2 regions of the Mitsuaria sp. BK041 genome follow, and region 2 is predicted to be linked to the other one. Evidence: predicted binding sites of a transcription regulator. Region 2 holds the regulator's gene; the other holds the start of a gene.
The links. The regulator LexA, encoded in region 2, represses DNA repair genes until DNA is damaged. The targets are predictions, from matches to a motif close to ACTGTATNNNNATACAGT.

Region 1: the regulator LexA is predicted to act here: its motif matches at 4,515-4,532, upstream of FHT38_RS06860 (ATP-dependent helicase).

Annotation. Positions count from the first base shown of each region.
Region 1 is NZ_JACHYT010000001.1:1,555,793-1,571,293, reverse strand. It holds gene FHT38_RS06885 (ABC transporter substrate-binding protein) at 1-490, shown strand, start outside; gene FHT38_RS06880 (carbohydrate ABC transporter permease) at 714-1,592, shown strand; gene FHT38_RS06875 (carbohydrate ABC transporter permease) at 1,618-2,505, shown strand; gene FHT38_RS06870 (ABC transporter ATP-binding protein) at 2,519-3,586, shown strand; gene FHT38_RS06865 (hypothetical protein) at 3,616-4,443, opposite strand; gene FHT38_RS06860 (ATP-dependent helicase) at 4,547-6,637, shown strand; gene FHT38_RS06855 (hypothetical protein) at 6,854-7,420, shown strand; gene FHT38_RS06850 (serine hydrolase) at 7,483-8,568, shown strand; gene FHT38_RS06845 (FAD-dependent oxidoreductase) at 8,659-9,834, shown strand; gene FHT38_RS06840 (hypothetical protein) at 10,056-10,532, shown strand; gene FHT38_RS06835 (ABC transporter ATP-binding protein/permease) at 10,654-12,648, shown strand; gene FHT38_RS06830 (MgtC/SapB family protein) at 12,645-13,193, shown strand; gene FHT38_RS06825 (hypothetical protein) at 13,228-15,357, opposite strand.
Region 2 is NZ_JACHYT010000001.1:1,913,147-1,928,647, reverse strand. It holds gene prmB (50S ribosomal protein L3 N(5)-glutamine methyltransferase) at 1-163, shown strand, start outside; gene FHT38_RS08490 (ATP-binding cassette domain-containing protein) at 160-2,181, shown strand; gene FHT38_RS08485 (MarR family winged helix-turn-helix transcriptional regulator) at 2,501-3,019, shown strand; gene FHT38_RS08480 (organic hydroperoxide resistance protein) at 3,059-3,493, shown strand; gene FHT38_RS08475 (asparaginase) at 3,632-4,564, opposite strand; gene lexA (transcriptional repressor LexA) at 4,679-5,356, shown strand; gene FHT38_RS08465 (helix-hairpin-helix domain-containing protein) at 5,374-5,679, shown strand; tRNA gene FHT38_RS08460 (tRNA-Asp) at 5,772-5,848, opposite strand; tRNA gene FHT38_RS08455 (tRNA-Glu) at 5,951-6,026, opposite strand; tRNA gene FHT38_RS08450 (tRNA-Ala) at 6,086-6,161, opposite strand; tRNA gene FHT38_RS08445 (tRNA-Asp) at 6,209-6,285, opposite strand; tRNA gene FHT38_RS08440 (tRNA-Glu) at 6,468-6,543, opposite strand; tRNA gene FHT38_RS08435 (tRNA-Ala) at 6,586-6,661, opposite strand; gene gltX (glutamate--tRNA ligase) at 6,807-8,198, opposite strand; gene FHT38_RS08425 (O-succinylhomoserine sulfhydrylase) at 8,195-9,439, opposite strand; gene purF (amidophosphoribosyltransferase) at 9,439-10,950, opposite strand; gene FHT38_RS08415 (CvpA family protein) at 11,011-11,499, opposite strand; gene FHT38_RS08410 (SPOR domain-containing protein) at 11,583-12,569, opposite strand; gene folC (bifunctional tetrahydrofolate synthase/dihydrofolate synthase) at 12,722-14,101, opposite strand; gene accD (acetyl-CoA carboxylase, carboxyltransferase subunit beta) at 14,197-15,069, opposite strand; gene trpA (tryptophan synthase subunit alpha) at 15,122-15,501, opposite strand, start outside.

The DNA.
Region 1 (15,501 bases), 360 kb from region 2:
CAAGGGCGAGGCCGGCATGCAGCTGATGGGCGACTGGGCCAAGGGCGAGTTCATCGCCGCGGGCAAGGCGCCGGGCAAGGACTTCACCTGCACCGCCGCCCCCGGCACGCAGAAGGCCTTCACCTTCAACATCGACTCCTTCGCGCTGTTCAAGCTGAAGAACGCCGCCAACGAGAAGGCCCAGCAGGACCTGGCCACCGCGATCATGTCGCCGGAGTTCCAGGAGCTGTTCAACCTGAACAAGGGCTCCATCCCGGTGCGCACCGGCATGAAGATGGACAAGTTCGACGACTGCGCCAAGCAGTCGGCCACCGACTTCGCCGCCGATGCCAAGTCCGGCACCCTGGTGCCGTCGATCGCGCACGGCATGGCGGTGCCCGCGGCCGCCGAGGGCGCGATGAAGGACGTCGTCAGCCAGTTCTGGAACAGCGACAAGATGACGGCCAAGGACGCGCAGGCGCGCCTGGCCGCGGCGGCGAAGACCAAGTAAGCCGGGGGGCCGCGAAGACCCTCACCCCTGCCCTCTCCCGCAAGCGGGAGAGGGAGTCTTCCGGCTCCGCTCGTCGGGCCTTGGGCCTTGGGCCTTGGGCCTTGGTCCTGGTCCCTGGTCCCTGGTCCTGATCCTCGGTCCTCGGTCCTCGGGCCTTGATCTTTGGCCGTTTGCCTTCCATCCTTCCCACGCGCCACGCCGGCGCCCTGCAGGTCCGCACCGCATGTCCGCCTCCCGAGCCCCCCGCAGTCCCTGGCTTCCCAAGCTGGTGGTCGCGCCGACCTTCCTGATCTCCTTCCTCTTCATCTACGGCCTGATGGCGTGGAACGGCTACCTGTCGTTGTCCGCGTCGCGGCTGCTGCCGAACTACGAGTTCGTCGGCCTGGACCAGTACCGCGCGCTGTTCGACAACGAGCGCTGGTGGCTCGCGCTGAGCAACCTGGGCCTCTTCGGCGCGCTGTTCATCGGCGGCGCGATGGCCGTGGGCCTGCTGCTGGCCATCCTGCTGGACCAGAAGATCCGCGGCGAAGGCGTGCTGCGCACGGTCTACCTGTATCCGATGGCGCTGTCCTTCATCGTGACCGGCACCGCGTGGAAGTGGATCCTCAACCCCGGCCTGGGCATCGAGCACCTGATGCAGCAGTGGGGCTTCGAGTCCTTCAGCTTCGGCTGGCTGGTCGACCCGGACATGGCCATCTACTGCGTGGTCATCGCAGGCGTGTGGCAGTCGGCGGGCTTCGTGATGGCGCTGTTCCTGGCGGGGCTGCGCGGCATCGACGACTCGATCATCAAGGCCGCGCAGGTGGACGGCGCATCGCTGCCGCGGATCTACTGGCGCATCATCATCCCGACGCTGCGCCCGGTGTTCTTCTCGACGCTGATGGTCGTGGCGCACATCGCGATCAAGAGCTTCGACCTGGTGATGGCGCTGACCGCGGGCGGCCCCGGCTACGCCACCGACCTGCCGGCGACCTTCATGTACACGATGGCCTTCTCGCGCGGCCAGATCGGCCTGGGCGCGGCCAGCGCCACGGTGATGCTGGCCACGATCGCGGCCATCGTCGTTCCCTACCTCTATTCCGAGCTCCGCTCGAAGCAGTGATCCCGCACGGGACGAGCGACGCGACATGAGCCACACCCTTTCCCCCTCCCCGGCCGGATCCCGGCACCTGACCGCGCAGCGCCTGCTGCTGTGGGCCGTGCTGCTGGTCTTCGCCTTCTTCTTCCTGCTGCCGCTGTACGTGATGGTCAGCACCTCGCTCAAGAGCATGGACGAGGTGCGGAGCGGCACGCTGCTCTCGGTGCCGCTGAGCCCCTCGCTGGACGCCTGGTCCAAGGCCTGGCACAGCGCCTGCACCGGCACCGACTGCGGCGGGCTCAAGCCCTTCTTCATGAACTCGGTGCTGATGGTGGTGCCGGCCGTGCTGATCTCGACGGCGCTCGGCGCGATCAATGGCTACGTGCTCACCAAGTGGCGCTTCCGCGGCAGCGAGCTGCTGTTCGGGCTGCTGCTGTTCGGCGTGTTCATGCCGATGCAGGTGGTGCTGCTGCCGATGAGCCAGGTGCTGGGCGCCTTGGGCATCGCGAGCTCCGTGTGGGGCCTGATCCTGGTCCACATCCTGGCCGGCATGCCCTCGACCACGCTGTTCTTCCGCAACTACTACGCCGGCCTGCCCGACGAGCTGATCAAGGCGGCGACGCTGGACGGCGCCTCGTTCTGGCAGATCTTCTGGCGCATCGTCGTGCCGCTGTCCACGCCCATCCTCGTGGTGACGCTGATCTGGCAGTTCACCTCGATCTGGAACGACTTCCTGTACGGGGTGGTGTTCTCCGGCGCGGACAGCAAGCCGATCACGGTCGGGCTGAACAACCTGGCCAACACGTCCAGCTCGGTCAAGGAATACAACGTGGACATGGCCGCGGCGTTGATCGCCGCGCTGCCGACGCTCGTGGTCTACATCGTCGCGGGCAAGTATTTCGTGCGCGGGCTCACCGCCGGCGCCGTCAAGGGTTAAGAGGAGTCAACGCATGGGCGCGCTCGCCATTTCTCAGGTCCGCAAGAGCTACGGCTCGGCCGACATCCTCAAGGGCATCGATCTGTCGATCGAGGCCGGCGAATTCCTGATCCTGGTCGGCCCCTCGGGCTGCGGCAAGTCCACGCTGCTGGCGATGATCGCCGGGCTGGAGCATCCGACCTCGGGCTCGATCCACATCGGCGACCGCGACGTCACCTACGCGCCGAGCAAGGACCGCGACATCGCGATGGTGTTCCAGAGCTACGCGCTCTATCCCAACATGAACGTCGCGCAGAACATCGCCTTCGGCCTGGAGATGCGCAAGGTGCCCAAGGCGCAGCGCGACGAGACGGTGCAGCGCGTGGCCAAGATGCTGCAGATCGGCCACCTGCTGGACCGCAAGCCGGGGCAGCTGTCCGGCGGCCAGCGCCAACGCGTGGCGATGGGCCGGGCGCTGGCGCGCGATCCCAAGCTCTTCCTGTTCGACGAGCCGCTGTCCAACCTGGACGCCAAGCTGCGCATCGAGATGCGGGCCGAGATCAAGCTGCTGCACCAGCGCACGAAGACCACCACCGTCTACGTCACCCACGACCAGGTCGAGGCGATGACGCTGGGCGACCGCATCGCGGTGATGCGCGACGGCCTGGTGCAGCAGTTCGGCACGCCGGAGGAGATCTACACGCGGCCGGCCAACCGCTTCGTGGCCGAGTTCATCGGCTCGCCGACGATGAACTTCGTCAGCGCGCAGCGCGGCGCCGCCGGCCTGGCGGCCAGCGGCCAGGCCATGCCGGTGAACGCGGCGCAGCAGGCGGCGATCGGCGCCACCGGCGAGGTGCTCTACGGCGTGCGCCCGGAACACATCCGGCTCGCCGACGGCAACGATGGCGGCCTGCCCGGCGTGCTGAAGATGAGCGAGCCCACCGGCCCGGAGACCTACCTGCTGGTCGACACCCCGACCGGCCCGATGACCGCCCGCGTGGCGGGCAATCCCCACCTCAATGTCGGTGACGCGGTGCGGCTGCAATGGACGGCGGAGTCGGCGCACCTGTTCGACGCGAAGGACGAGCGCCGTCTGGCGTGATCGGTCCGGCGGGCCGGCCGTTCAGCCGTTCAAGCCGCTCCGGTCGTCCGGGCGTTCGGGTCGCTGGAGCGGCTCGGGCTGTTCGGACCCGGCGGCCGCAGGCGCAGCCAGACCGTCTGCGCCACCAGCGCCGCGGCGAGCCCCAGCGCGACCCAGGCGGAAGTGTCCGCCCCCGTCATCGGCGAGGCCCGCTGCTTCAGGTAGACCCCGACCAGGCCCCAGACCGCCGCCGCGGCGAAGGCCAGCGCCGCGGGTCCGGTGCCGGGCGCATGCAACCGCGCATTCGCCACCAGCAGCAGCAAGGCGGCGAGCGCCCACAGCACCAGCGTCCACGGCAGTTGATCGACGGTGGGCAGCAACTGCTGCGCGACGATCACCTGCGCGGTGTTCAGGAACGCCGCCAGCGACAGCCATCCGGCATGCAGCGCCAGCGGCAGCACCGCGAGCCATGAGGGCGCGCCGCGCGGCACCGCCCGCGCCAGCAGCATCAGCGCCCACAGCAGGCTGATCAGCGCCAGCCAGATGATGGCCAGCGCCAGCCAGAACCATTGCCGGGAGAACACGATCATCCAGCTCGCGGTGAGCGCGAAGCCGGCGACCACCAGCCAGTGGCAGCGATGGGAATCGCGATGCCCTTCCCGGTCGGGCACCGGCCGGCCGCGCAGCAGCCAGGCCGCGGCGACGAGGTCGAGCAGGAAGATCACGCCCCAGATGGAGAAGGCGTAGCCGTCGGCGACGAGCAGGGTCGGATAACGATCCGAGATCGTGCCGTTGTCGGGGCCGAAGACGCCGCGCTGCGTGGCCCAGGCCACGAGGGGCATGGCCAGGGCGGCGAGGAGGACAAGCACTTGATGCATGGCAGTAGGCGGGGAGTTTGCTCCGCTCGGGCAATGCGCGTACCCCCGGGACCACGTGGCCCCGGCCATTCACTGTTTTTGCATACAGCTATGATGCCGCCCCATGTGTGCCGCCCTTGCCGACGCCCCGCCCCGCGCGGCCGACGTCTTCGCCGACCTGAATCCCGAGCAGCGCTCGGCGGTCGAGCACGGCCTCGATGAACACGGCGTTCCCGGGCACGGCCCGCTGCTGGTGATCGCCGGTGCCGGCTCGGGCAAGACCAAGACGCTGGCGGCGCGCGTCGCGCGCCTGATCCAGTCGGGCGCGGACCCGCAGCGCCTGCTGCTGCTGACCTTCTCCCGCCGCGCCGCCGGCGAGATGGAACGCCGCGCCGGCCGCGTGCTGCATCGCGCGCTCGGCCTGGGCGCCACGCAGGCGCCGCCGCGCTTCCCCTGGGCCGGCACCTTCCACAGCGTGGGCGCGCGCCTGCTGCGCGAATACGCCCATCGCATCGGCCTCGCGCCCAACTTCACCATCCTCGACCGCGCCGACGCCGAGGACCTGATGGGCCTGCAGCGCCAGACCCTCGGCCTGGCCGAGACCACCGAGCGTTTCCCGCTCAAGGCCACCTGCCTGACGATCTATTCGCGCGTCGTCAACAGCGAGGCACGGCTGGACCAGGTGCTGCAGGACCACTTCCCCTGGTGCTTCCCGGTGCATGACGGGCTCAAGCGCCTGTTCAAGGCCTACGTCGAGGACAAGCAGCGCCAGCAGCTGCTGGACTACGACGACCTGCTGCTCTACTGGGCCGAGCTGATGAGCGACGACGGCCTGGCCGCCGAGCTCGGGGAGCGCTTCCAGCATGTGCTGGTCGACGAGTACCAGGACACCAACCGGCTGCAGGCGACGATCCTGCGCCGGCTCAAGCCGCGCGGCGAGCACCTGACGGTGGTGGGCGACGACGCGCAGGCGATCTACTCGTTCCGCGCGGCCGAGGTGCGCAACATCCTCGAGTTCCCGGTCCAGTTCGACCCGCCCGCGCGGGTGATCGCGCTGGAGCGCAACTACCGCTCCACGCAGCCGATCCTGGACGCGTCCAACGCGGTCATCGCGATGGCCCGCGAGCGGCACGAGAAGCGGCTGTGGACCGACAAGGCCTCGACCGAGCGGCCGCAGCTGGTGACGGTCGACGACGAGGCGCGCCAGGCCCAATGGGTCGCCGACAAGGTGCTCGAGCGCCGCGAGCAGGGCCTGCGGCTGAAGCGCCAGGCGGTGCTGTTCCGGACCTCGAGCCACGCCGCGCCGCTGGAGCTGGAGCTGACGCGGCGCAACATCCCGTTCGTCAAGTTCGGCGGCCTGAAATTCCTGGAGAGCACGCATGTGAAGGACGTGCTGAGCGTGCTGCGCTGGGCCGAGAACCCGCGCGGTCGGCTGGCGGGATTCCGCGTCGCGCAACTGCTGCCCGGCTTCGGGCCGGCGAGCGCGCGTCGGCTGATCGACGCGATGTCGCCCGCGGCGGACCCGGTGCAGGTGCTGCGCGCATTCGAGCCGCCCCGCGCCGCGGCCGCGTCATGGTCGGCGCTGCGCGATCTGCTGGCCGGGCTCATCGGCGATCCGCAGTGGCCGATGGACCTGGAGTCGGTGGTGGAGTGGTACGCGCCCCACCTGGAGCGGCTGCACGACGACGCGCCGGTGCGCCTGGCCGACCTGGAGCAGGTCGCGCGCATCGCGCAGGGCTACGGCTCGCGGGAGCGCTTCCTGACCGAGTTGACGCTGGACCCGCCCGAGGCGAGCAGCGACGAATCCGGCGTCCCGCTGAAGGACGAGGACTACCTGATCCTGTCGACCATCCACTCGGCCAAGGGGCAGGAATGGAATGCGGTCTACCTGCTGAACTGCGTGGACGGCTGCCTGCCGTCGGACCTGAGCACGGGGGCGCAGGCGCAGATCGAGGAGGAACGGCGGCTGCTGTACGTCGCGATGACGCGGGCGAAGGAGCACCTGGCGGTGATGGTGCCGCAGCGCTTCTACGTCACGCAGCAGACGCGGCACGGCGACCGCCACCTCTACGCGAGCGTGTCGCGCTTCCTGCCCGGCAAGGTGGTGCGCCACTTCGACAAGCTGGGGCCGGCCAACCAGACGCAGGCGGCGCTGCCGGAGCTGGTCAAGCCCGCGATGGACGTCGCGGCGAGGCTGCGCAAGGTCTGGGACTGAGTTCCTCCTCGTGGGGGTTGCAATCCCTCATCGGTGCGCCCCCGTCGGCGACGTCGCGCGCAGGCCACTGGCTCGACGTCGCCCTGCCGACGTGCTCCTAGCATGGTGGCATGCCGTACCCCCTCGCCGCCGCAGCCGCGGTCTTTTCGACCGCGTGCCCACCCAGCCTGATCCCGTCATGGATACAGGACATCAACACGTGAACTGGACATGACCATGCGAATGGAAGATCTCTCATTGGCCCTTGTCGCCACGCTGCACGACCTCACCGCCGCCCGGGCCTTGGACTGGCGCCTCGTGCAGTCGCCCATCCAGCCTGCCCCCGGAGCCGTGGCCAGTCCCAGCCAGTTCGAGGTGGTCCACAAGGGCGCACGTTTCCTGCTTTTCGAGGAGGAGCAGCACCGGCTGCATCCGGACCTGGGCACCGACGTCTGGCTCAAGCGCCATGTGCTCGCGATGTACGACGAGCAGGGACGCGAACTCTGGCACGCCGCCGATGCGTTCCTCGGCGTCAGCCATCTGCACCGGGCCGTCAGCAGCCAGGTGCTGCGCATCGACGAGGTCCTGAAGACCTTGATCGAGCCGGACACCCTCCGACGGTATGCTGGCCTGCATCGATCTCCATTCATGGTGCCCTCCAGCGCGATGTTCAAGCACAGGCGCCGACGGGCCTGGCTTCAACGCCTCTGGCTTTCGTTCCTGGAGCGCTTCTACTGGCGGGACCTTCTGGGCGCCCGCGAGCGGCTGGTCCGTCGCAGGACAAAAGGCGCGGCGCACGCGTAACGCACGTTACGGCAGGCGCCGATGGACGCCCGGCGCGCAGCACTTAAACTTCCCGCCGGTCAATGCCTGACCCCGACGCCCTCCCCGGCCCCGCCCGCCTGTCACGCCTGCCGTCCACCGCCGTGTCGATCCGCCACACCGTCCTCCGCACCCTCGCCCACACCAACTGGCGCCTCGCGCTGCCGGCCCTGGCCCTGACCTGCGGCAGTCTGATCGTGCAGGCCGCCAGCGACGACCCCGAGGTCGTCGTCCCCACGACCGCGCCCACCTCGGCCGCAATCGGACCGACCGGCGTCGTGACGCCCGCGGTGCCGGCACCGACGGCCTCGGCGCCGTCGGCCGGCCAGGCACCGCAGACCGCCGCGGCTCCGGTGTCGCCCGCCACGCCGGTCGACGAACCGCTGATGAAGCTGCCGGTCAACGCCCGCCACATGCTGGTGATCGACGACAGCGGCCGCGTGCTGATGGCCAAGGATGCCGACACCGTCGTGCCCATCGCCTCGCTGACCAAGCTGATGACGGCCATGGTGGTGCTGGACGCCAAGCAGGACATGAACGAGGAGATCCGCATCGACGACGCCGACGTCGACCGCCTCAAGCACAGCCGCTCGCGGGTGCGCGTGGGCGCGACCATGAGCCGGGAGGCGGCACTGGAGCTGGCGCTGATCTCGTCCGAGAACCGCGCGGCTTCGGCGCTGGCGCGCCACTTCCCCGGCGGGCTGCCGGCCTACGAGGCGGCGGTCGCCGCCAAGATCCGGGCGCTGGGCCTGTCGCACACGGCGCTGGCCGATCCGACCGGACTGTCGCCCCACAACACCTCGACGGCCGCCGAGGTCGCCCGCATCGCCGCCGCCGCGGCCCGCTACCCGGCGATCGCGCGCATCAGCAGCGACAAGTCCAGCGAGGTCGAGGTCAACGGCCGGCCGCGCGAGCTGCGCAACACCAACCACCTGGTCGGCGCCAAGGGCTGGGACATCCGCCTGTCCAAGACCGGCTACACCGAAGAAGCCGGCCGCTGCCTGGCGATGCGCATGAAGAGCGGCGGCCAGACCATCACCGTCGTGCTGCTCGACGCGGACGGCTCCGCGCAGCGCCTGCGCGACGCCGCCGCGATCCGCAAGTCGCTCGCCAAGATCGCCGCGGTCTGACGAGGCCGCGTCCCTGCGGACGCTGGCCAGTCGTTCACCGCCGCATTCGATCGCCTCCGCCGGCTGGGACCGGCGATACAAGGAGTTCCCATGAATCGCCGCCACTGGCTCGGCGCCGCCAGCGCCTGGGCCGCCGCATGGCCGCTCGCCGCGCAAGCGGACGCGCCACCGCCCGCCGATCGCCTGCCCTTCGCCGAGCCGCCAAGGCCCGCGCGCATGCGGGTGTCGGCGGACCGCATCGTCGACATCACCGTCTGCACCCGCCCGTTCCGGGCCCAGGGGCCGCGCATCGAGGCGCAGCGACTGCACGGCAAGACCGTCATCCACCATTACGGCCACGGCGGGGCGGGCTGGTCGCTCTCCTGGGGCTCGGCGACGCTGGGCGCGCTGCCGCTGATCCGCCGCACCGGGGAGCGGCGCATCGCCGTGATCGGCTGCGGTGCGGTGGGCCTGACCACCGCGCGCGTCGCGCAGCGCGCCGGACTGCGGGTGCGCATCTACTGCCGCGAGCGTCCGCCCGAGGTGGCCTCCACCTTCGCTACCGGCATGTGGTCGCCCGACTCGCGCGTGGTCACGGCCGAGCATGCGACGCCGGCCTTCAACGCGATGTGGGAACGCATGGCCCGCCACAGTTTCCGGGCCTGGCAGGACCAACTCGGGTTGCCCGGCGCGCCGGTCGAATGGCGCGACGGCTATGTGCTGTCCGACCTGCCCTTCGACCAACCGCTGCCCGCCGGACAGGGCGGCCATGGCGGCCCGGCCGAGCCCGACTATCCCGAGCTGCTGGACCTCATCCCCGACCTGCATCCGCGCTCCGCGCCGCTGAGCCCGGCGCAGCACCCGTTCTCGGTGCCGCATGCGCGCCGCTTCACCCAGATGACCTTCAACATCCGCCCCTACCAGCGGCTGCTGATGGAAGACTTCTTCCGCGAAGGCGGCGAGATCGTCACCCGGGACTTCAACGACGCGCGCGATCTGGCCGGCCTGCCCGAGCGCACGATCGTCAACTGCACCGGCTACGGCGCGCGGGCGCTGTTCCGCGATGACACGCTGATCCCGGTGCGCGGCCAGATCGCGCGGCTGGTGCCGCAACCGGAGGTGGACTACATGGTCGCCTGGCGCGGGCACAACCTGATGGTCGTGCCGCGGCGTGACGGCCTGCTGGTCCAGGCCCAGGGCGAGCACGACTTCAACAACCCGGACCGCAGCATTGATCGCGCGATGAGCGAGGCCGCCGTCGCGCGCTTGGCCGCTCTGTTCGTCTGAGCCGCGTCGCGGACGTTCCCATGAAACGCGTTCGTGACGTGATGCGTTGAGGTCGATCAAGGACCTCGGACCTTTGACCTCGCCGCCACACCGGGCTGTGCCGACGCCAACCTAGCATCGCTGGTTCCTCCCCTCTCAACAGGAACCCGCGCATGCATCACCGCTCTCCCCATCCGACCGCCAAGCCACAGCCCTCTTGGCAGCCTGATTTCCCGCTGCTCATGCATCGTCTGGATGAGCATTCGGTCCACATCCACGAACTGCGCGGCGACGTCCGTGAGCTCAAGACCTCGATCGACGCCGTGCGCATCGAGTCGCGCGACCAGGTGGATGCGCTGCGCAAGGATTCGCAGCAGCAACTCGACACCTTCCGCAGGGAGTCGCAGCAGCAACTCGACACGTTCCGCAAGGATTCGCAGCAGCAGCTCGACACCTTCCGCAGGGAGTCGCAGCAGCAACTCGACGCCTTCCGCAGGGAAACACAGCAGAGCCTCCAGGAGCTGCGTGCCGAGATCGTCAGCACGGTCCACTCCTGCGTGACCGCGGCGGTGGCTCCGCTCTGCGAGCGCTTCAACACGCTGAACGAGCGCGTCAACAACGCCGGGCTCGCGTCGGACGCGCGCCTGCTGAAGTGGTTCGCCGGCTCGGCGGCCAGCTCCTCGGGCTTGGCGATCATCGTCTCCCGGATGCTCTCGTGAGCCCGCCCGCGGCCCGACGCCACGCGCCCTCCTCCGTCACCGCCAGTAGGCTTCGTCCTACCCGCCCCATGACCCGTCGGAGCTACCGTCTAACCATCTCGGCAGACCGGGTTCCGACCTCATGGCGTCTCCCTCCACTCCCGCGACGGACCTGCCGCCGTCCGGCCCTCCGGGTGCTTCGAGCGCCCGTTCACCTTCCGCGGCGACCGCCTCCGCGACGACCGCTCCCGCGCCCTCCACCACGGCGGCGCCCAAGCGCCGGCGCCGTCGGCCCCCGCGTCTCTCCGCGGCCGCCTGGCGCCAGTTCCTGCAGATCGCCAAGCCCTACTGGCTCGGCGACCAGCGCAAGGCCGCCTGGGGACTGCTGCTGCTCCTGATCGTGCTGATGCTGTGCGAGACCCAGCTCGCCGTGCTGCTCAACGCCAAGACCGGCGAGCTGACCTCGGCCCTGGCCGAACGCAACCACTCCCGCTTCTGGACCGCGGTGCGCGACAGCCTCATCGTCCTGGCCTTCGCCGTGCCGGTGTACGCCTTCTACTACTACATGCGGGACGCCTTCTCCAACCACTGGCGCCGCTGGCTCACCGGCCGTTTCCTCGACGGCTACCTCGACGGTCGCAAGTACTACGAGATCGGCACCGGCGCCGCCGGCGACATCGACAACCCCGACCAGCGCATCTCCGAGGACATCAACACCTTCACCGGCCGCTCCACCCACTTCCTGCTGCTGATGCTGGGCTCGGCGATGCAGCTGGTGGCCTTCTGCGCGGTGCTGTGGTCGCTGTCCAAGGTGCTGGTGGCCTTCCTGGCGGTGTACGCGACGGTGGGCACCTTCCTGGCGCTGTATGTCTTCGGCTCGCCGCTGATCCAGCTGAACTTCTGGCAGCTGCGCCGCGAGGCCGACTTCCGCTTCGGCCTGATGCGGCTGCGCGAGAACGCCGAATCCATCGCCTTCTACCGCGGCGAGCCGCAGGAGCGCGCCCACATCGAAGGCCGCTTCGAGTCCGTCTACCAGAACTACTGGAAGCTGATCCGCAAGCAGCGCTCGCTCAACCTCTTCCAGCGCGGCTTCAGCCAGCTGACGCTGGTCGTGCCCAGCGTGATCCTGGCCGAGCGCGTGCTGTCGGGCGACCTGGAGGTGGGCGCCGCCGTCCAGGCCGCCGGCGCCTTCGCGGCGGTGCTGACGGCGGTGTCCCTGATCGTCGACAACTTCGAGAGCCTGAGCCGCTTCGTCGCGGGCATCGACCGGCTGCATGCGCTGTCGGACGTGATGCATCAGCGCAAGCCCCGGGCGGAGCGCCAGCGCGAACGCATCGTGACGAGCCACGCGGACCAGCTCGCGCTGCGCGACCTGACGCTGTACACGCCGCACTTCGACCGGCTGCTGGTCGAGAAGCTCAACGTCGCGCTGCAGCCCGGTGAGAGCCTGCTGATCACCGGCGTCAGCGGCTGCGGCAAGAGCTCGCTGCTGCGCGCGATCGCCGGCCTGTGGCGCTGCGGCGAGGGCACCATCGAGCATCCGCCGCTGGAGGAGGTCTTCTTCCTGCCGCAGCGCCCCTACCTGCAGCCGGGCACGCTGCGCAGCCAGATGATCTATCCCGACACGGCGACCGAGCTGGACGACGAGGCGCTGCGCGCGATCCTCGACGAGGTCGGCCTGCCGGAGCTCGCCGAGCGCGTCGGCGGCCTGGACGCCACGCAGGACTGGGACAAGCTGCTGTCCATGGGCGAGCAGCAGCGGCTCGCCTTCGCGCGCGTGCTGGTGCGCCGGCCGCGGATGGTGATCCTCGACGAGGCGACCAGCGCGCTGGACAGCGGCAACGAGCGCCGCCTCTACGAGCGGTTGTGCCGCGACGGTGTCACGCTGGTCAGCATCGCCCACCGCCACGGCGTGCTGCGGCATCACACGCACGTGCTGCGCCTGACCGGCGGCGGCGCCTGGCAGCTGCACGCGGCCGAGGGCTACGACTTCGATGCCGCTGAAGCCGAAGCCGAGGCCGCCGCCGCGCAGGCCGCCCGGAGCGCCCCGGCCGCCGTCCCGGTCGCCGCGCCCGCGTCGGACGCCGTGACCGCGACGCGGCCCGCCTCGGCGCCGTGCGCCAAGGAGCCGCCATGAGCGCCGACACCTGGACCGAGATCGTCGACACGCTGCGGTCCGAGTTCTCGGACCTGCCCGATGCCGCGCAGATCACCCGCATCGCCGTGCGGCTGCTGCTGGCGGCGCTGCTGGGCGGCATCCTCGGCTACGAGCGCGAGCACCACGGCAAGGCCGCGGGCATCCGCACGCACATGCTGGTCTCGCTGGGCGCGGCGCTGTTCGTGCTGGTGCCGCAACAGGGAGGCATGCCGATGCCCGACATGAGCCGCGTGCTGCAAGGCGTCATCGCGGGCATCGGTTTCCTGGGCGCGGGAGCCATCCTCAAGCTCAAGGACGAGGAACAGGTCCACGGCCTGACCACCGCCGCCAGCATCTGGATGACGGCCGCCATCGGCATCGCCTGCGGCCTCGGGCGCGAGGCCACCGCGGTGTTCAGCATGCTGCTGGCGCTGCTGATCCTGGCCGTGCTGCCGCTGTTCACCCGGCCGTATCCCCGCGATGACGGTGGGCGTCGCGAAGACGCGCGCGGCGACGACCGGCGAGCGTCGCCGCGTGACGACTGATCGTCGCCACGGACCGGGGACGCGGCGGCTGGCGCTACAGCGAGGGTTCCGACACCGCTGCCGCCGGCGCGCCCGCTGGCGCCCCCTCGTCGCGCGCGGTGCGCCGCATCTCCGGCAGCTTCACCGCGTGCGGCACCGGCTGCGGCCGCTTCGTCAGCGAGCCGCCCAGGCGCGTGCTCAGCTTCATGCGGTTGTTGATGGCCCAGCCGCTGGCATCCAGGATGGGCCCGAGGCTGCGCTGGCGCAGCTTGAGCCAGGCGATCAGCATGCTCGGCCCCGAAATGGACAGCACGATGCCCAGCACCGCGAGCGGGATCCACCAGCCCAGGTCGACGAAGCGGCCGAAGATGCCGACGATCACCGTGCTGATGCTGCCCAGCGCGACCCCGATCGCGGCGACGGTGCCGACGTCCACCCGCCGCCCCGGCACCGGCAGCCCGGCCGGCAGTCCGGCCGGCGGAACGCCCGCCGCGCCAGTCGTCGCCGGCGCGGCCGCGGGCTGGTCCACCGTGGCGATGCGCCCGGCCCACTGGCCCAGGCGCCCCTGCTGCGTCGAATCGCTGGCGGCGGCGCGCTTGGCCACCTGCTCCTCGACCAGCCGCACCAGCTTCTTGTAGGGCGACAGGAAGGCCTGGCCGACGCTGATCGGGTTCTCGATCACCTTGACGATGCGCGCGTCCCAGTCGTGGCCCTCGCGGTCGTAGAACAGCCCGTTGCGGCCGACGAAGAGGAAGTCGACGTCGCCCGCGCTGACCACCGCGACGATGGTGCGTTTCTGGTTGAGCCGCACGCACTCGCAGTACGCGAGGTAGGCCTTGGCCAGGCCCGCGATGGGCGCGTGCCGGGCGGGATCCACGACCTCCACGGCGAGCTCGCAAGCGCGACCGTCGATGAACAGCGTGCCGGCCTGGAAGACCGCGCCGCGCCCTTCGTAGAAGTCCTCGAAGGAGACGAAGTTGCGCGCCAGCCGCAGCAGATCGCGCTGGAGCAGCAGCAGCTTCTCGAGGTCGTTGAGCGCCGCGTGCCGGGGCGCGGCCGCGCGGTCCTCCACCACCTGCGCCAGCAGCCGGGCGCGGGCCGCCTCCGGCTGAGCGCCCGCCAGCGCGCTCAGCACCTCCACGCCGAGCGCGGCCACCGGCCCGGTGGGCTGGCGCTTGAGCCATTCGCGGCAGGCCTGGACCTGCTCCTTCAGCGCGCGCCAGTCCGCTTCGACGAGTTCGTCGGCATCGCGTCCGAGCAAGGGCCGCACCGCCTGCTCGCGCAAGGCCGCCAGCGCCGCGCGCCAGGCGGGATTCGCGCGCGCGTCGAGCGGCAGCGCCGCGCCCGCCGCGACCGGCGCCGCCGGCAGCTGCTTCAGCGGTCCCGACTCCAGCGACAGCAGGCCGGCCGCATGCTGCTTGAGCTGCTCGGGTTCGGTGGCGTTGAGCGTCGCGGCGACGCTGGCGTCGTAGCTCGCCAGCCGGCAGCGGGCGAAGAAGTCCTCCACCTTGTCGTGGACCGCCTGCACCGCCATGGCCGCGGCGCGTCGACCGGCGCAGTCAGCCTCGCCCTCGGCATGCCAGGCCTGCACCGCGGCGGCCTGGTCGAAGAAGGCCTGGATGCGCGTCTCGTCGATCCCGGGCTCGCCGCCGGCATCGGCGACCGCGCCCAGCGCGTCGGCGACGGCCTGCGCCAGCGCGCGGTCGGTCGGGTCCTCGAAGGCCGCGACCGGCACGATGCCGTCGCCGTTGTGCCGCTCCGCGACGAGGTGCGACTGGCGCTCGCGGATCTCGTCCAGGCCGATGTCGGACCGCTCGGCCGGTGCGGCCTGTCCCGCCAGCGCCAGCGTACGTTGCAGTTCCTCGGCGAGCGCCCGTCCCTCCTCGGTGTCGGACAGCGACGCCGCCGCCAGCCGCGATTCGCCGCGCAGCAGCGGCTGCCAGTCCTTGAGCCGCGCGCCGACCCATTCGCAGGCGGCGATCAGCTCCGGCGCGCGGATGCGGCCATCGCGATCGAGATCGATCAGGTCGAGGGTGCGTTCGTCGAATTCGAGGCCGCGCGTGGGACAGGCCAGCGCGACCCAGCGCTTCTGGTCGAGGTCACGGAGATGGAGGAGGTCGTCGGCGGTATCGATGCGTGCCTGATCGGCGCCGCCCGCCCGGAAGAATCGCCAGGGGTGTGTCATGGGTGCGCAGGATGCGGCAAGCGACATGCCGCCGCCGGCACGCCGCCCTGCGCCCGTGCGAGTGCCGGACCGTCCCCCGCATCCGCGACTCGGGAATGACAGTTGCCGCCCGGTGGGTTAGGGTCGCCGGGTCGGAGGCGCTCC
Region 2 (15,501 bases):
GCTGGTCCTGGAGATCGGCAACGAGCGCGCGTTCTTCGAGGCTGCCTTCCCGCAGCTCGAAGCGGCCTGGCTCGAGACCTCGGCCGGCGAGGACCAGGTGCTGCTGTTGACGCGCGAGGCGCTGGTGGCGGCCGGCTTCGGCGCCGAGGGAGCGTCCGCATGATCACCTTGCGCAACGTCGTGCTGCGCCGCGGCACCAAGGTCGTCCTGGACGATGCGAGCGTCGTGCTGCAGCCCGGCGAGAAGGTCGGCCTGGTCGGCCGCAACGGCGCGGGCAAGTCCAGCCTCTTCGCGCTCCTGACCGACCGGCTGCACAGCGACAAGGGCGACGTCGAGATTCCGCGCCACTGGGCGCTGGCCGAGGTCGCCCAGCACATGCCCGAGACCGACATGCCGGCCACCGAGTTCGTGCTCGAGGGCGACATCCGCCTGATGGCCGCCCGCCAGGCGCTGGCCGACGCCGAAGCGGCCGACGACGGCCACGCGATCGCCGATGCCTACGCGCAGCTGATGGACGCCGGCAGCCTCGATGCCCCGGCCCGCGCGCAGGCGCTGCTGATGGGCCTGGGCTTCAAGGGCACGCAGGTCGATGCGCCGGTGAACAGCTTCTCCGGCGGCTGGCGCATGCGGCTGCAGCTGGCGCGCGCGCTGATGTGCCCGTCCGACCTGATGCTGCTGGACGAGCCCACCAACCACCTGGACCTGGACGCCCTGGTCTGGCTGGAAGCCTGGCTGCAGCGCTATGAAGGCACGCTGATCATCATCAGCCACGACCGCGAATTCCTGGACGCGATCACCAAGGTCACGCTCCACCTGGACGATGCGAAGCTGCATCGCTACGGCGGCAACTACACCGCCTTCGAGTCGATGCGCGCCGAGCGCATGCTCCAGCAGCAGCAGGCCTTCGACAAGCAGCAGGAGCGCATGGCGCACCTGCAGAAATTCATCGACCGCTTCAAGGCCAAGGCCTCCAAGGCCAAGCAGGCGCAGAGCCGCGTGAAGGCGCTCGAGCGCATGGAGAAGCTGGCACCCGTGCTCACCGCGTCGGACTTCAGCTTCGAGTTCCGCGAGCCGCTGAACCTGCCCAATCCGATGCTGATGTTCGACACCGTGTCCGTGGGCTACGACACGGACGAGGGCGAGAAGGTCATCGTGCGCGGCATCGACCGCTCCGTGCTGGCGGGCCAGCGCTTCGGCATCCTGGGCGCGAACGGCCAGGGCAAGTCGACCTTCGTGAAGACGGTGGCGCGCATGCAGCGCGCGATGGGCGGCACGATCACCGAGGGCAAGGGCCTGTCGATCGGCTACTTCGCGCAGCAGGAGATGGACGTGCTGCGGCCCGACGAAGGGCCGCTGATGCACATGATCCGGCTGGCCAAGGAGGTCAGCCCGAATGCGCGCGAACAGGAGCTGCGCGACTTCCTGGGCCAGTTCCGCTTCGTCGGCGACATGGTCAACCAGGAGGTTGGCAGTTTGTCCGGCGGCGAGAAGGCGCGGCTGGTGCTGGCGATGCTGGTGTGGCAGCGCCCCAACCTGCTGCTGCTGGACGAACCGACCAACCACCTGGACCTGCAGACGCGCGAGGCGCTGTCGATGGCGCTCAACGAGTTCGAAGGCACCGTCATGCTGGTCAGCCACGACCGCGCGCTGCTGCGCGAGGTCTGCGACGAGTTCTGGCTGGTGGCCGACGGCAAGCTCGCGCCCTTCGATGGCGACCTCGACGATTACCAGCGCTGGCTGCTGGAGCAGTCCAAGGAGGCCGCGAAGCTGGCGAAGGAACAGGCCAAGCAGGCGATTCGCGAGGCCCGGGCCACCGGCAAGGCCGAGGCACCACTCGCCGCGGCCGCACCGGCCCCGGCCGTCGCGCCGCCACCCGCCGCGGCGCCCGCGCCCTCGCCCGTCAAGCGCGAGGACCGCAAGCTCAGCGGCCAGGCCCGTCAGAAGCTCAACGAGCAGACGCGCCCGCTGCGCAAGGAGATGGAGCAGATCGACGCGAAGATGAAGGCCTGGGCGGAGGAACGCGCGGCGCTGGAAGCGCAGCTCTCCAACCCCGGGCAGACGCCCGCACAGATCGCCGACGCGGGCAAGCGGCTGAAGGCCATCAGCGATGAGATCGACGAAGCCGAGATGCGCTGGCTGGAGCTGAGCGAGCAGGTCGACGCCGTTCAATCGGCCGGCTGAGCGCAAAGGCTCAGCGATCTGCGCAGGGCTTTGCCCTCACCCCTCCCTCTCCCGCAACGCGGGAGAGGGTGTTCTCACCGAGACCTTCGAACGGGTGGCCTCGAATGGATGTCGTCGGACGGGTGGGGCTCCTTCGCGTCCCCTTTTTCCGTGCTGGCGGCGCTCGTCCCAGGCACCGATAGTTCGCCTCAACGGCGGACAAAGACCATTTCAATTGCGTGCAATTGAATTGCTCGCTACATTTCATCCCATGCCGAAGACGAACCCTTCCAGCCCCCAGGACGCTGCCGCCGTCAGCACCGCTGGCGGCCAGCCCTCGATGCCCGCCGGCACCGACTGGCTGAAGCTGGACGTTCAGCTCTGCTTCGCGCTGTATTCGACCTCGCTGGCGATGACCAAGCTCTACAAGCCGCTGCTGGCGCCGCTGGGCCTGACCTACCCGCAATACCTCGTGATGCTGGTGCTGTGGGAGACGGAGGGCCTGGGCGTCTCGGAGCTGGGACAGCGTCTGAGCCTGGATTCCGGCACGCTCACACCGCTGCTGAAGCGGCTCGAGGCCAGCGCGCTGATCGAGCGCCAGCGCGCCCGCGGCGACGAGCGCCGCGTCGAGATCCATCTGACCGCCGCTGGCCGCGCACTGCGCGATCAGGCGGTAGGCATTCCCGAGCAACTGGCCTGCGCCAGCGCCTGCGGGCCGGCCGAGCTCGAATCGCTGACACGCCGTCTGCAGGCCTTGCGCACCAAGCTGCTGACCCACCTCGCCGCAGATTCCGCCGCAGATTCCGCCGCCGATCCCGCCGCGCTCACGGAGAGCGACGGCGAGGACGGCAACCCCTGACCCCAAGCGTTCTTTCCCCTCACCACCAAGGAGCCCCACATGGCCATCGAAAAAGCCCTCTACACCGCCACCGCCACCGCCACCGGCGGCCGCTCCGGCACCGCGCAATCGTCCGACGACCGCCTGAAGGTCCAGCTGTCCACGCCCAAGGCGCTGGGCGGCGACGACGGCGCCGGCACCAACCCGGAACAGCTGTTCGCCGCAGGCTATTCCGCCTGCTTCATCGGCGCGATGAAGGCCGTCTCGGCCCGCAACAAGGTCGCCCTGCCAGCCGAAGTCTCGATCACCAGCGAAGTCGGCATCGGCCCCCACGCCAACAAGCCGGGCGCCTTCGGCATCGCCGTGGCGATGAAGATCTCGGTGCCGGGCATGGACCGCGCGCAGCTGGAAAAGCTGGTGGCCGACGCCCACGAGGTCTGCCCCTACTCGAACGCCACCCGCGGCAACGTCGACGTCACGCTGACGATCGTCTAAGCCTTCCGCGGCGCCCGGTCACCACCGGGTCGAGCACAAAGAAAAGCGCCGGTCATGCCGGCGCTTTTTCATTCATGGGTCCAGCCGTCGACGCTTCGCTCCGTCGCGACCGACGAAGCCACTCGCGACGGCTGTGGTTCAGCGTTGCAGCAGGCTGAGCATCAACTCGACACGCGCCGCCCACGGCGACAGCGCGGCGGCGGGCTCATCGCCGGCGCCCACGATGCGTCCCTGCGCGCACCGCGTCGTCCGCCACACCGGCACGCCGGCCTCCTTGAGCGCGCGCACCGGCGCCTCGAGCACCTGATTCACCGTGCCGTTGCCCGTGCACGCCAGCACCAGCCCCTGGAGACCGGCCGCTCGCCAGGCTTCGAGCGACCGCGCATCGGCGCCCGCATGGCTGGCGAGCACCTCCACCCAGGGCCACTGGCTCGCGTCCTCCGGCAACAGCGCCGCGCCGAGCGCCTCGCCCCCCGGCCAATCGCGGAAGCGCCGCACGACGCCCTCCTCCACCACGGCCAGCGGCCCGGCGTCAGGCCCGGCCTCGAAGGCGTCGAGCCGGTAGCTGTGCGTCTTGCGCAGCTCGAGCCCGGACCAGACCTGCCCCGCCACGACGGCGATGACGCCTCGCACGCCTTCGCTCTCGGCAACGGCCACGGCGTCCAGCAGGTTCTGCGGACCATCCGCCTGGATGGCGGTCGCCGGCCGCATCGCGGCGGTCAGCACGACCGGCTTCTCCGGCGCCAGCACGCGCTGCAGCAGATAGGCGGTCTCTTCCAGCGTGTCGGTGCCGTGCGTGATCACCACGCCGCGGACCTCGGGCCGGTCCAGGTGCTCCCGCACCCGCTTCGCCAGCCGCGCCCAGGTGGCGTGATCCATGTCCTTGCTGTCGAGCTGGGCCAGTTGTTCGGCCTCCAGCGACTTCGCCGCGAGCGCCGGGACCGCCTTCACCAGCGACTCCACCGACAGCGAACCCGCCTTGTAGCCGACGTTGTCCGTGGCGCTGCCGGAGGCGCCGGCGATCGTGCCGCCGGTGCCGATGATCACGAGGGTCTGGGGCGCGCTTTGCAATTTGTCGTCTCCTGTATAAAAATCCAGATGCTGGATGGATTCTCAGGCGGCTTTCGAACCCTCGAAGCCGTTTTGCATTCCAACCAGTCCTCCATGGAATAAAGGCCTGTGCTCGTGGATACACCGCCCAAACTCACCGCCCGCCAACAACAGATCTTCGATCTGGTCCGCGACAGCATCGAGAGCACCGGCTCGCCGCCCACGCGCGCCGAGATCGCGCAGCAACTCGGCTTCAAGTCCGCGAACGCCGCCGAGGAACACCTGCAAGCGCTCGCCCGCAAAGGCGTCATCGAACTGGTGGGGGGCACCGCGCGCGGCATCCGCCTGCCGTCGACCGCGCTGCGCCAGGTCAACCGCGCCCGGGAGCACAGCCAGTTCGCCCTGCCGCTGGCCAGCCTGGCGCAGCTGACGCTGCCGCTGGTCGGCCGCGTCGCTGCCGGCGCGCCCATCCTCGCCGAGGAACATGTGGAGCAGCACTATAGCGTCGACCCCTCGATGTTCTCGAAGGCGCCGGACTTCCTGCTGCGCGTGAAAGGCATGAGCATGAAGGACATCGGCATCATGGACGGCGACCTGCTCGCCGTGAAGAAGACCAGCGAAGCGCGCAACGGCCAAGTCGTCGTCGCGCGCCTGGGTGACGAGGTCACCGTGAAGCGCTTCCAACGCCATCCGGATGGCATCCGACTTCTCCCGGAGAACGCCGATTTCGCCCCGATCGAGGTTACGCCGGATGAGCAGTTCGCCATCGAAGGCCTGGCGGTGGGATTGATCCGCTCCGGCGGGTTTCACTGAGCGGGTACGAGTGCCGCATGGCTGCGCGAAAGACGCACACGAAAGCGGCTTCGGCCGCTGAATGCCTCACGCTGCGGCAAATTCCCAACATCGGTCCTGCGATGGTTCGGGATTTTGAATCGATGGGGATTCGGCAGCCCGCGGATCTCATCGGCGCCGATGCATTTGCGCTCTATCAGCGGATTTGCAAACTGACCGGCAAGCGCCACGATCCCTGCGTTCTGGATACCTATATGGCGGCCGTCGATTTCATGAACGGTGCCTCGCCCAGAGATTGGTGGAGTTATACCGCCCAGCGCAAGCGCGAGTATCCGGACCTCTGAATATTCCGTGGGCGTGACCCGCCTTAACCAGAATGAGACCGGAACGGGCAAAGAAAAAACCCTGCCGATTTGTATCGACAGGGTTTCAATATTGGCGGAGTGGACGGGGCTCGAACCCGCGACCCCCGGCGTGACAGGCCGGTATTCTAACCAACTGAACTACCACTCCAGATACGACGCTGTTGAGCGCGTCGATATCATTCGCGAACAAGTTTCGCTGCAAGCCAACGGATCCATTCAGAACCGCGATGCAGCCAAGCCTTGCCAAACTTGGCGTCCCCTAGGGGATTCGAACCCCTGTAATCACCGTGAAAGGGTGGTGTCCTAGGCCTCTAGACGAAGGGGACTGAACCTTCTTGCTGTGACTCGGTCAGTGCGTACCGGCAACCCAGACTCCCAAGGAATCTGGTGGAGGTAAGCGGGATCGAACCGCTGACCTCTTGCATGCCATGCAAGCGCTCTCCCAGCTGAGCTATACCCCCGAATGCTGACGCATCGAATCGGTACGCTGCCCGAGCCTCAACTGTGTTGGCGGAGTGGACGGGGCTCGAACCCGCGACCCCCGGCGTGACAGGCCGGTATTCTAACCAACTGAACTACCACTCCAGATACTCAGAATCTTTCGATTCCTTCGCATCAAACTGGTCTCGCTTTGATTCGATCAATGACTTGATCGCTTCTCTGCGTCGATTTCGTTACTATACCTGATTTTGACAACGCTTAAATCGAGTTCCGAAGAATTTTCGATTTTCACGTTCAATCTCAGTCAGTAACCAAGCTCGAAAACTTGGCGTCCCCTAGGGGATTCGAACCCCTGTAATCACCGTGAAAGGGTGGTGTCCTAGGCCTCTAGACGAAGGGGACTGAACCTTCTTCCTTGAACCGCGCGCCACGCAAACCGAAGTTTGGTGGAGGTAAGCGGGATCGAACCGCTGACCTCTTGCATGCCATGCAAGCGCTCTCCCAGCTGAGCTATACCCCCTTTGGGGATTCGAACCGATTCGATTCAACTACTTTTGAATCTCATCGGGGAGCTCGCGCTCCCCGTTTTGATTCGCCGTCTGCTGCTTCGAAGTTCGTTTCGAACAACGCGCTGTTCAAGCGAGAACGAGAGTATAGAACGAGTTTTAAACGGAACGCAAGCGGTTCAACAAAATTTCTTTGTCGAAGAGTTCCAGCACCGCATCGACCGACGGCGTCTGCGCGCGGCCGCAGGCCAGCACGCGCACCGGGATGGCCAGTTGCGGCATCTTCAGGCCGTGCGCCGCGATCGTTTCCTTGATGGCGGCGCTGATGGAAGCCTTGTCCCAGCTGGCCAGCGCCTCGAGCTTGTCGGCGAACGCGAGCACGGCCGGCTTGACCGCGTCGGTCAAGTGCTGCACGCGGTCGGCCTCGCTGGGCGTCACCGGCGACACGTACATCGCCAGCCAGTCCGCCAACGCGACCGTCGTGCTGCATCGGTCCTTGAACAGGCCGCACATCGCCTCCAGCCGCTGCGGCGCGCTCAGGCCGCGCTTGGCCAGTTGAGCGCTCACCAGTTCCGCCAGACGGGCGTCATCGGCCAGCTTGATGTAATGCGCATTGACCCATTCCAGCTTGGCCGGGTCCCACTGCGCGGGGCTCTTGGAAATGTGACTGCCGTCGAACCACGACACCAGCTGCTCGCGCGAGAACAGCTCGTCGTCGCCGTGGCTCCAGCCCAGGCGCGACAGGTAGTTCAGCATCGCCTCGGGCAGATAACCGTTGTCCTCGTAGGCGGTCACGCTGACTGCGCCGCGGCGCTTGGACAGCTTCAGCCCGTCGTCGCCCAGGATCACCGGGATGTGCCCGAAGGCCGGCAAAGGTGCGCCCAGCGCATTGAACAGGTTGATCTGCCAGGGCGTGTTGTTGATGTGCTCGTCGCCGCGGAAGACATGGGTGATCTTCATGTCCCAATCGTCGACCACCACCGCGAAGTTGTAGGTCGGCACGCCGTCCGGACGCAACAGGATCAGGTCGTCGATCTCGCGGTTGTTGATCGTGATGGTGCCCTTGACCAGGTCGTCCCAGCTGACATCGCCGTCGATCGGATTCTTGAATCGGACCACCGGCGACACGCCGGCCGGGATCACCGGCAGCGTCTTGCCTGGCTCCGGGCGCCAGGTGCCGTCGTAGCGGCGCTTCTCGCCGCGCGCTTCCTGGCCGGCCTTCATCGCGGCCAGCTCTTCGGGCGAGCAGTAACAGCGATAGGCGGTGCCCGCGGCGATCATCTGCTCGATCACCGCGTGGTAGCGCTCCAGGCGCTGCATCTGATAGACCGGGCCCTCGTCGTAGTCGAGGCCCAGCCACTTCATCGACGCCAGGATCTGGTCGACCGAATCCTGCGTCGAACGCGCGACATCGGTGTCCTCGATGCGCAGCACGAATTCGCCGCCGTGGTGACGCGCATAGGCCCACGAGAACAGCGCGGTGCGGGCCGTGCCCAGGTGCAGGAAGCCCGTCGGCGACGGCGCGATGCGGGTGCGGATGGGAGAGGTCATAGCGAGTTCAAACCACGGGCCAGGTCGGCCTTGATGTCTTCGATGTCTTCGAGGCCCACCGCGACGCGGATCAGCCCCTGCGTGATGCCGGCCGCCTGGCGTTGCGGCTCGGTGAGCCGGCCGTGCGAGGTGCTGGCCGGATGGGTGATGGTGGTCTTGGTGTCGCCGAGGTTGGCGGTGATGGAGCAGATGCGTGTCTGGTCGATCACGTGGAAGGCGGCGGCGCGACCACCGTCCTCGGCCGCCCGGGCGCCGCCCTTGACGATGAAGGACACCACCGCCCCGCCCTGCCCGCCTTGCTGGCGCATCGCGAGCTCATGCTGCGGGTGCGACTTCAGGCCCGGGTAATAGACGCGCTCGACGCCGGGATGGGCCTCCAGCCATTCGGCCAGCCGCGCGGCGCTGGCGGTCTGCGCCCTCATGCGCACCGACAGCGTCTCCATGCCCTTGAGCACGACCCAGGCGTTGAACGGCGACAGCGACATGCCCACCGAACGCATCACCGGCGTGAACACCTCGTCCACATGTTTCGACGACGCGCAGATCGCGCCGGCGATCACGCGGCCCTGGCCATCGAGGTACTTGGTGCCGGAGTGGATGATGAAGTCCGCGCCCATCTTCGCCGGCTGCTGCAGCGCGGGGGATGCGAAGCAGTTGTCGACCGCGAGCAGCGCACCGTGGCCGTGCGCGATGTCCGCCAGCGCGGCGACATCGCAGACCTCGGTCAGCGGATTGGTCGGGGTCTCGGCGAACAGCAGCCTGGTGTTGGGCTGCAGCGCGTTCTTCCATTCCGTCAGGTCGGTCTGCGAGACGAAGGTCGTCTGGACGCCGAACTTGCCGAACTCGCCCTGCAGCAGCTTGATCGTCGAGCCGAAGACCGAGCGCGAGCACACGACGTGATCGCCGGCCTTCAGCAGGCCCATCACGAGCAGCATGATCGCGGACATGCCCGAGGACGTCGCGATGCAGGCCTCGGTGCCCTCCAGCGCCGCGAGCCGGCGCTCCATCATCATCACCGTCGGGTTGGAGAAGCGGCTGTAGACGAAGGCCTCCTCCTCGTTGGCGAAGCGGCGCGCGGCGGTGGCCGCGTCCGGATGCACGAAGGAGCTGGTCAGGTACAGCGCCTCGGAGTTCTCGCCCCAGGGCGACGGCGGCAGGCCCTCGCGGACAGCGAGCGTGTCCAGGCGCGCGTCGGCCGGCAGGTCCACGCGCGGGATGCCCCCTTGCTTTTCGTTGGCCATCATTGGTCTCCGCCGCTCTGCAGCGCGAGGCGGCTGCGCGCCGGCAGGTCCTCCTCCTCGGGCTGCGACTTGCGCTGCGCCTGCAGCGTCGCGAAGTCCTCGGCCGACACGTCGCCGGTGATGTACTGGCCGTCGAAGCAGGAGGCCTCGAAGCCGTTCAGACCCGGACGCAGCTGGGCGACGACGCGCTTCATCGCGTCGACATCCTGGTAGATCAGCGCGTCGGCGCCGATGAACTGGCGGATCTCCTCGATCGAGCGGCCATGAGCGATCAGTTCCTCCTTCGTCGGCATGTCGATGCCGTAGACGTTGGGGAAGCGCACCGGTGGCGCGGCCGAGGCCAGGTAGACCTTGTTGGCGCCGGCCTCGCGGGCCATCTGGACGATCTCCTTGGAGGTCGTGCCGCGCACGATGGAATCGTCGACCAGCAGCACGTTGCGGCCCTTGAACTCCAGGCCGATCGCATTCAGCTTCTGGCGCACCGACTTCTTGCGCGTGGACTGGCCCGGCATGATGAAGGTCCGGCCGACGTAGCGGTTCTTGACGAAGCCCTCGCGGTACGGCTTGCCGATGCGGTGCGCCAGCTGCATCGCCGACGGGCGGCTCGATTCCGGGATCGGGATGACGACGTCGATCTCGCTGGGCGGGATCGTCGAGATCAGGCGCTGGGCCAGCGTCTCGCCCATGTTCAGGCGCGCCTGGTAGACCGAGATGCCGTCCATCACCGAGTCCGGGCGCGCCAGGTAGACGAACTCGAACATGCAGGGGTTCAGCGTCGGGTGCTCGGCGCACTGCTGCGTGTGAATGGTGCCGCTGGTGTCGATGAACAGGGCCTCGCCGGGCGCGAGGTCGCGCGTCAGCGTGTGACCGGTGCCCTCGAGCGCGACGCTCTCGCTGGCCACCATCACCTCGCCGTCGCCCGACTGGCCGAAGCACAGCGGCCGGATGCCATAGGGATCGCGGAAGGCGAGCAGGCCATGGCCGGCGATCAGCGCGATCACGCCGTAGGAGCCCTTGATGCGCTTGTGCACCGTGCCCACGGCCTTGAAGATCTGCGCCGGCGTCAGCGGCAGGTCGCGGCCGGCCATCTCCAGCTCGTGCGCCAGCACGTTGATCAGCACCTCGGTGTCGCTCTCGGTGTTGATGTGGCGGCGATCGACCTCGAACAGCTCGTCCTTCAGCGCATGCGCGTTGGTCAGGTTGCCGTTGTGGACCAGCACGATGCCGTAGGGCGCGTTGACGTAGAACGGCTGGGCCTCTTCCTCGGAGTAGGCATTGCCGGCGGTCGGGTAGCGGACCTGGCCCAGGCCCACGTTGCCGGGCAGCGCGCGCATGTTGCGGGTGCGGAAGACGTCGCGCACCATGCCGCGCGCCTTGTGCATGAAGCACTTGTGGCCCTGCATCGTGACGATGCCGGCCGCGTCCTGGCCGCGGTGCTGCAGCAGCAGCAGCGCGTCATAGATCAGCTGGTTGACCGGCGCCTTGGAAATCACACCGACGATGCCGCACATGGGAGGTCCTTCAAAGCTCTGGAAACGGGAGGAAAGCGAAGACCCGGGCGCTCGTGACGCTCAGGCCGGAATGTAGTCGTGCAGCGCCGCCGGCAACAGCGGCCGCAGCTGCGTCAGCGCCGCCTGCAGCCAGGGCGCGGCCTGCGATTCGGTCCAGGCTTGCGAGCGCACCGCCGGTGTCATGCCGACGATGACGGTGGCCAGGAGCGCCAGCAGCACCGCGCGCAGCACGCCGAAGGCCGCGCCGCCGAGCCGGTCGATCACGCCCAGCGGCGTCGCGTGAATCAGCGCCCGGACCAGCTTCGCGCCCAGGCCCCACACCAGCAGGACGAGGATGAAGCCCAGCACCAGTCCCAGCGCATGGATCAGCGCCGGGCCGACCTTCTCCGGCGGGATGAAGCGCTCGATGAACGGGGCGACGAAGGGCGACGCCAGGTAGGCCACGCCCCAGCCGGCGATCGTCATCAGCTCGAACACCAGGCCGCGCCAGGCGCCCAGCAGCACCGAGATCGCCAGCAGGCTCAGCAGCGCGATGTCGACCCAGTTCATCGCGGTGCTCCGCGACGGGCAACTGGCGATCGGGGCGCGAAGCGTTCATGGCCGGGCATCGTCCTGGTCTCCGTGCCGGCCCGTCAGAGCGTCAGCACGGCCGAGGAGAGACCACCGCCGCGCACCTTCGCCGCGACCTTGTCCGCCTCGTCCCGCGAATTGAACGGCCCCACCCGCACGCGGATGCGCTTGCCGTCGGCGGTCTCGACCGCCTGCGTGTAGGTCTTCAACCCGAGCCGCTCGACCTTGGCGCGCACGTCCTGGGCGGCCTTGCCGTCGGCGTAGGCACCCACCTGGACGATGAAGCGCCCGCCGCCGGCGGCGGCATCGGGCTTGCGGTCCGACGCGGACCGGCCTTCCAGCAAGGCCTGCGCGCGGGCGGCGTCGGCCGACCGGGTGTCGGGCTTCGATTCGGGCTTGGCTTCGGGCTTGCGCTCCGGCTTGGCCTCGGGCTTCGGCTCGGGCTTGCGCTCCGGCTTGCTGCTTTCGGGCTTGCTGCTTTCAGGCTTGGACTCGGCCCGCGTGTCGGGTCTGGACTCCGGCTTGGGCTCGACGCGCGCCGGGCGTGCCGATTCGGCCATCGTGGCGCGTTCGTCGGGCTGCGTCGCCATGCGCGTCGGCGGCATCGCCTGCGCGACCTGCTGCTCCGGCGTCGCGGTCTGGGGCGGCGGCACCGCGCGGTCGGCGGCGGCCTGCTCGGCGGACTCGGTGATGATGCCGCGACCGGCATCGCCATCGGCGGCCGGGGGACGCGCGGTCTGGGCGGTCGGCGCCGGGATGTTCAGCGGCGCGGCGCCGTCCTTGCGCGGGATGTCGATCGGCAGGTCCACCGGGATGGGGCGGGGCTGGGTCTCGAACAGCAGCGGGAACACGATCACCGCCACCCCCACCAGCACCGCCGCACCGATCAGGCGCCGCCGGGCCCGCAGGCGCAGTTGCTGGACGTCGTCCACCGCCTCGGCGCCACCGCGGGCACGGCCACGGCCACCGTCGCCGGCGCGCCCCCGCTCGGCACCGCGGTCGCCGGCCTCATTCGCTTCGCCGCGCTTCAGGAAGGAAAGAAATCCCATGTACTCGGAAGACCTGGTTGGTGCCGCGCCGCCCCGGAGCGGAAAGTGGTCCTGGCGCATCTGCGGACAGGGCCGCCGACTTCAATCGCGACAGATTCGAATGCAGCGTTGCGATGCGTTCAACGCGCGGTTGGCGCGGCATGGGCGGTCCCTCAGGGCGCGGCTTCCGGCTGGACGCCGCCGCCCAATCTCGGGATGCCGTGCTTGAGGATGCCGCCCACGGTGAAGAACGAACCAAAGACCAAAATTCTATCAGCGGGGTCCGCCTCGGCCGCCGCGGCGGCCAGCGCCGAGGCGGGGTCCGGATGCAGAGAACTGCCCACTTCCTTCGGCGTCTGCAGCGCGCCGGCGGCGCGGGCCTCGTCGAAGCGCTGCTGGAGCGCCTGGGCGGTCGCCGCACGGGCGATCGGCAGGTCGCAGAAGTGCCAGTGGTCGATCAGCGGCGAGATCCGCGCCAGGATGTTGGCCAGGTCCTTGTCGGCCATCGCGCCGAACACCGCGCGGGTGCGCGGGTAGAAGCCCATCTGGTCCAGGTTCTGCGCCAGCGCCGCCACCGCGTGCGGGTTGTGCGCCACGTCCAGCACCAGCATCGGCGAGCCCGGGATCACCTGGAAGCGCCCCGGCAGCTCCACCAGCGCCAGGCCGGCGCGTACCGCCTGGGCGGAGATCGGCAGCCGCTCGTACAGCGCCTCGAACACGGCCAGCACGCCGGAGGCATTCAGCAGCTGGTTCACGCCACGCAGCGCCGGATACGACATGCCGCTGTAGCGGCGCGAGCGCCCCGCCCACTGCCACTGCTGCCGGTCGCCCGAATAGGTGAAATCGTGGCCCAGCTGACGCAGGTCGGCCCCGATCGAGGCCGCATGCGCGGCGATCGAGGCGGGCGGCATCGGGTCGGAGACGATCACCGGCTTGCCCGGGCGCATGATGTGCGCCTTCTCGCGGCCGACCGATTCGCGGTCCGGGCCCAGGTATTCGGTGTGGTCCAGGTCGATGCTGGTGATGACGCTGCAGTCGGCATCGATCGCGTTGACCGCGTCCAGCCGCCCGCCCAGGCCGACCTCCAGGATCACCAGGTCCAGCGGCTCCGCGGCCAGGCGGTGCAGGATCGCGAGCGTCGTGAACTCGAAATAGGTCAGGGTCAGCTCGCCGCGCGCGCGCTCGACGGCCTCGAAATGCGGCAGCAGCGACGCGGCATCCACCGGCGCCCCGCCGACGCGGCAGCGCTCCTGGAAGTGCACCAGGTGCGGCTTGATGTAGAGGCCGACGCGGTAGCCGGCCTGCAGCGCGATGCTCTCCAGCATCGCGCAGGTCGAGCCCTTGCCGTTGGTGCCGGCGACCATGACGACGGGCGTGTCCGCGCCGAAGCGCAGGCCCAGCCGGTCGCGCACCTCGGCGACCCGGGCCAGCGTCATGTCGATCTCCTTGGGATGCAGCCGCTCGCAGCGCGACAGCCACGCCTCCAGCACCGGCTGGGCGTCGCCGCCCGGGGCCAGTTGCGGGATCGACAGGTCGTTCGGGGAAGAAGTCATCGGAATGTCCAAGGCTCAAATGAAGACGGCCAGACCGGGAGGGGTCTGGCCGTGCTGAGGACCGGAACCGCCGCGGGCGGTTCGGCGGCGCGCCGTCAGGCGACCGCGTCGGCGCTCTGGCGCTGCAGGATGGCCAGGTTGCGGGCCACGACCTCGCGCAGCTTGCGGCGGTCCACGATCATGTCGATCGCGCCCTTCTCCATCAGAAACTCGGCGCGCTGGAAGCCGGCGGGCAGCTTCTCGCGCACGGTGTTCTCGATCACGCGCGGGCCCGCGAAGCCGATCAGCGCCTTGGGCTCGGCGATGACGATGTCGCCGACGAACGCGAAGCTCGCCGAGACGCCGCCCATCGTCGGGTCGGTCAGCACGCTGATGTAGGGGAGCTTGGCCTTGGCCAGGCGCGTCAGCGCCGCGTTGGTCTTGGCCATCTGCATCAGCGAGAGCAGCCCTTCCTGCATCCGCGCGCCGCCGGTGGCGGTGAAGCAGATGAAGGGGGTCTTCTGCTCCAGCGCGGTCTCGACGCCGCGCGCGAAGCGTTCGCCGACCACGGAGCCCATCGAGCCGCCCATGAAGTCGAACTCGAAGCAGGCGGCGACGACCGGGATGCTCATCACCGCGCCGCCCATGACGACCAGCGCGTCGGTCTCGCCGGTGTTCTCCAACGCTTCCTTGAGGCGGTCGGGATACTTCTTGCTGTCCTTGAACTTCAGCGCGTCGACCGGCAGCACCTCCTGGCCGACCTCGTAGCGCCCTTCCCCGTCCAGGAACGCGTCCAGGCGGGCGCGGGCGCCAATGCGGTGGTGGTGGCCGCACTTCGGGCAGACGTTGACGTTCTGCTCGAGGTCGGTCTTGTAGAGCACCGTCTCGCAGGACGGGCACTTGATCCACAAGCCTTCCGGCACCGTGCGGCGCTGGTCGGGGTCGGTCTGCTGGATCTTGGGCGGAAGAAGTTTCTCAAGCCAACTCATGGCGGGCTCCTATGTCTGTCGCGAAACGCGAAAGCGGGGCAGATTGCCCCGCTCAGGCGTCCAGCGCGGCGCGGATGTCTCGGATGAAGGCCGCAGCCTGGATCGCGACATTATCCCTGGATTGCAGCTCGATCAGCTGAACCAGGGCCGAACCGATCACCACCGCGTCCGCATGCCGGGCCACGGCGGCGGCCGTCGCCCCGTCACGGATGCCGAAACCCACGCCCAGCGGCACCTTCACGTGCCGGCGCAGGCGCGGCATGGCATCGGCGACGGCGCCGGTGTCCAGGTGGCCGGCGCCGGTCACGCCCTTGAGCGAGACGTAATAGACGTAGCCGCTGGCCAGCCGGCCCAGACGCTCGACGCGCTCGTCGGTGGAAGTCGGCGCCAGCAGGAAGATCGGATCCAGTCCCTTGGCCTTGAGCGCGGTGG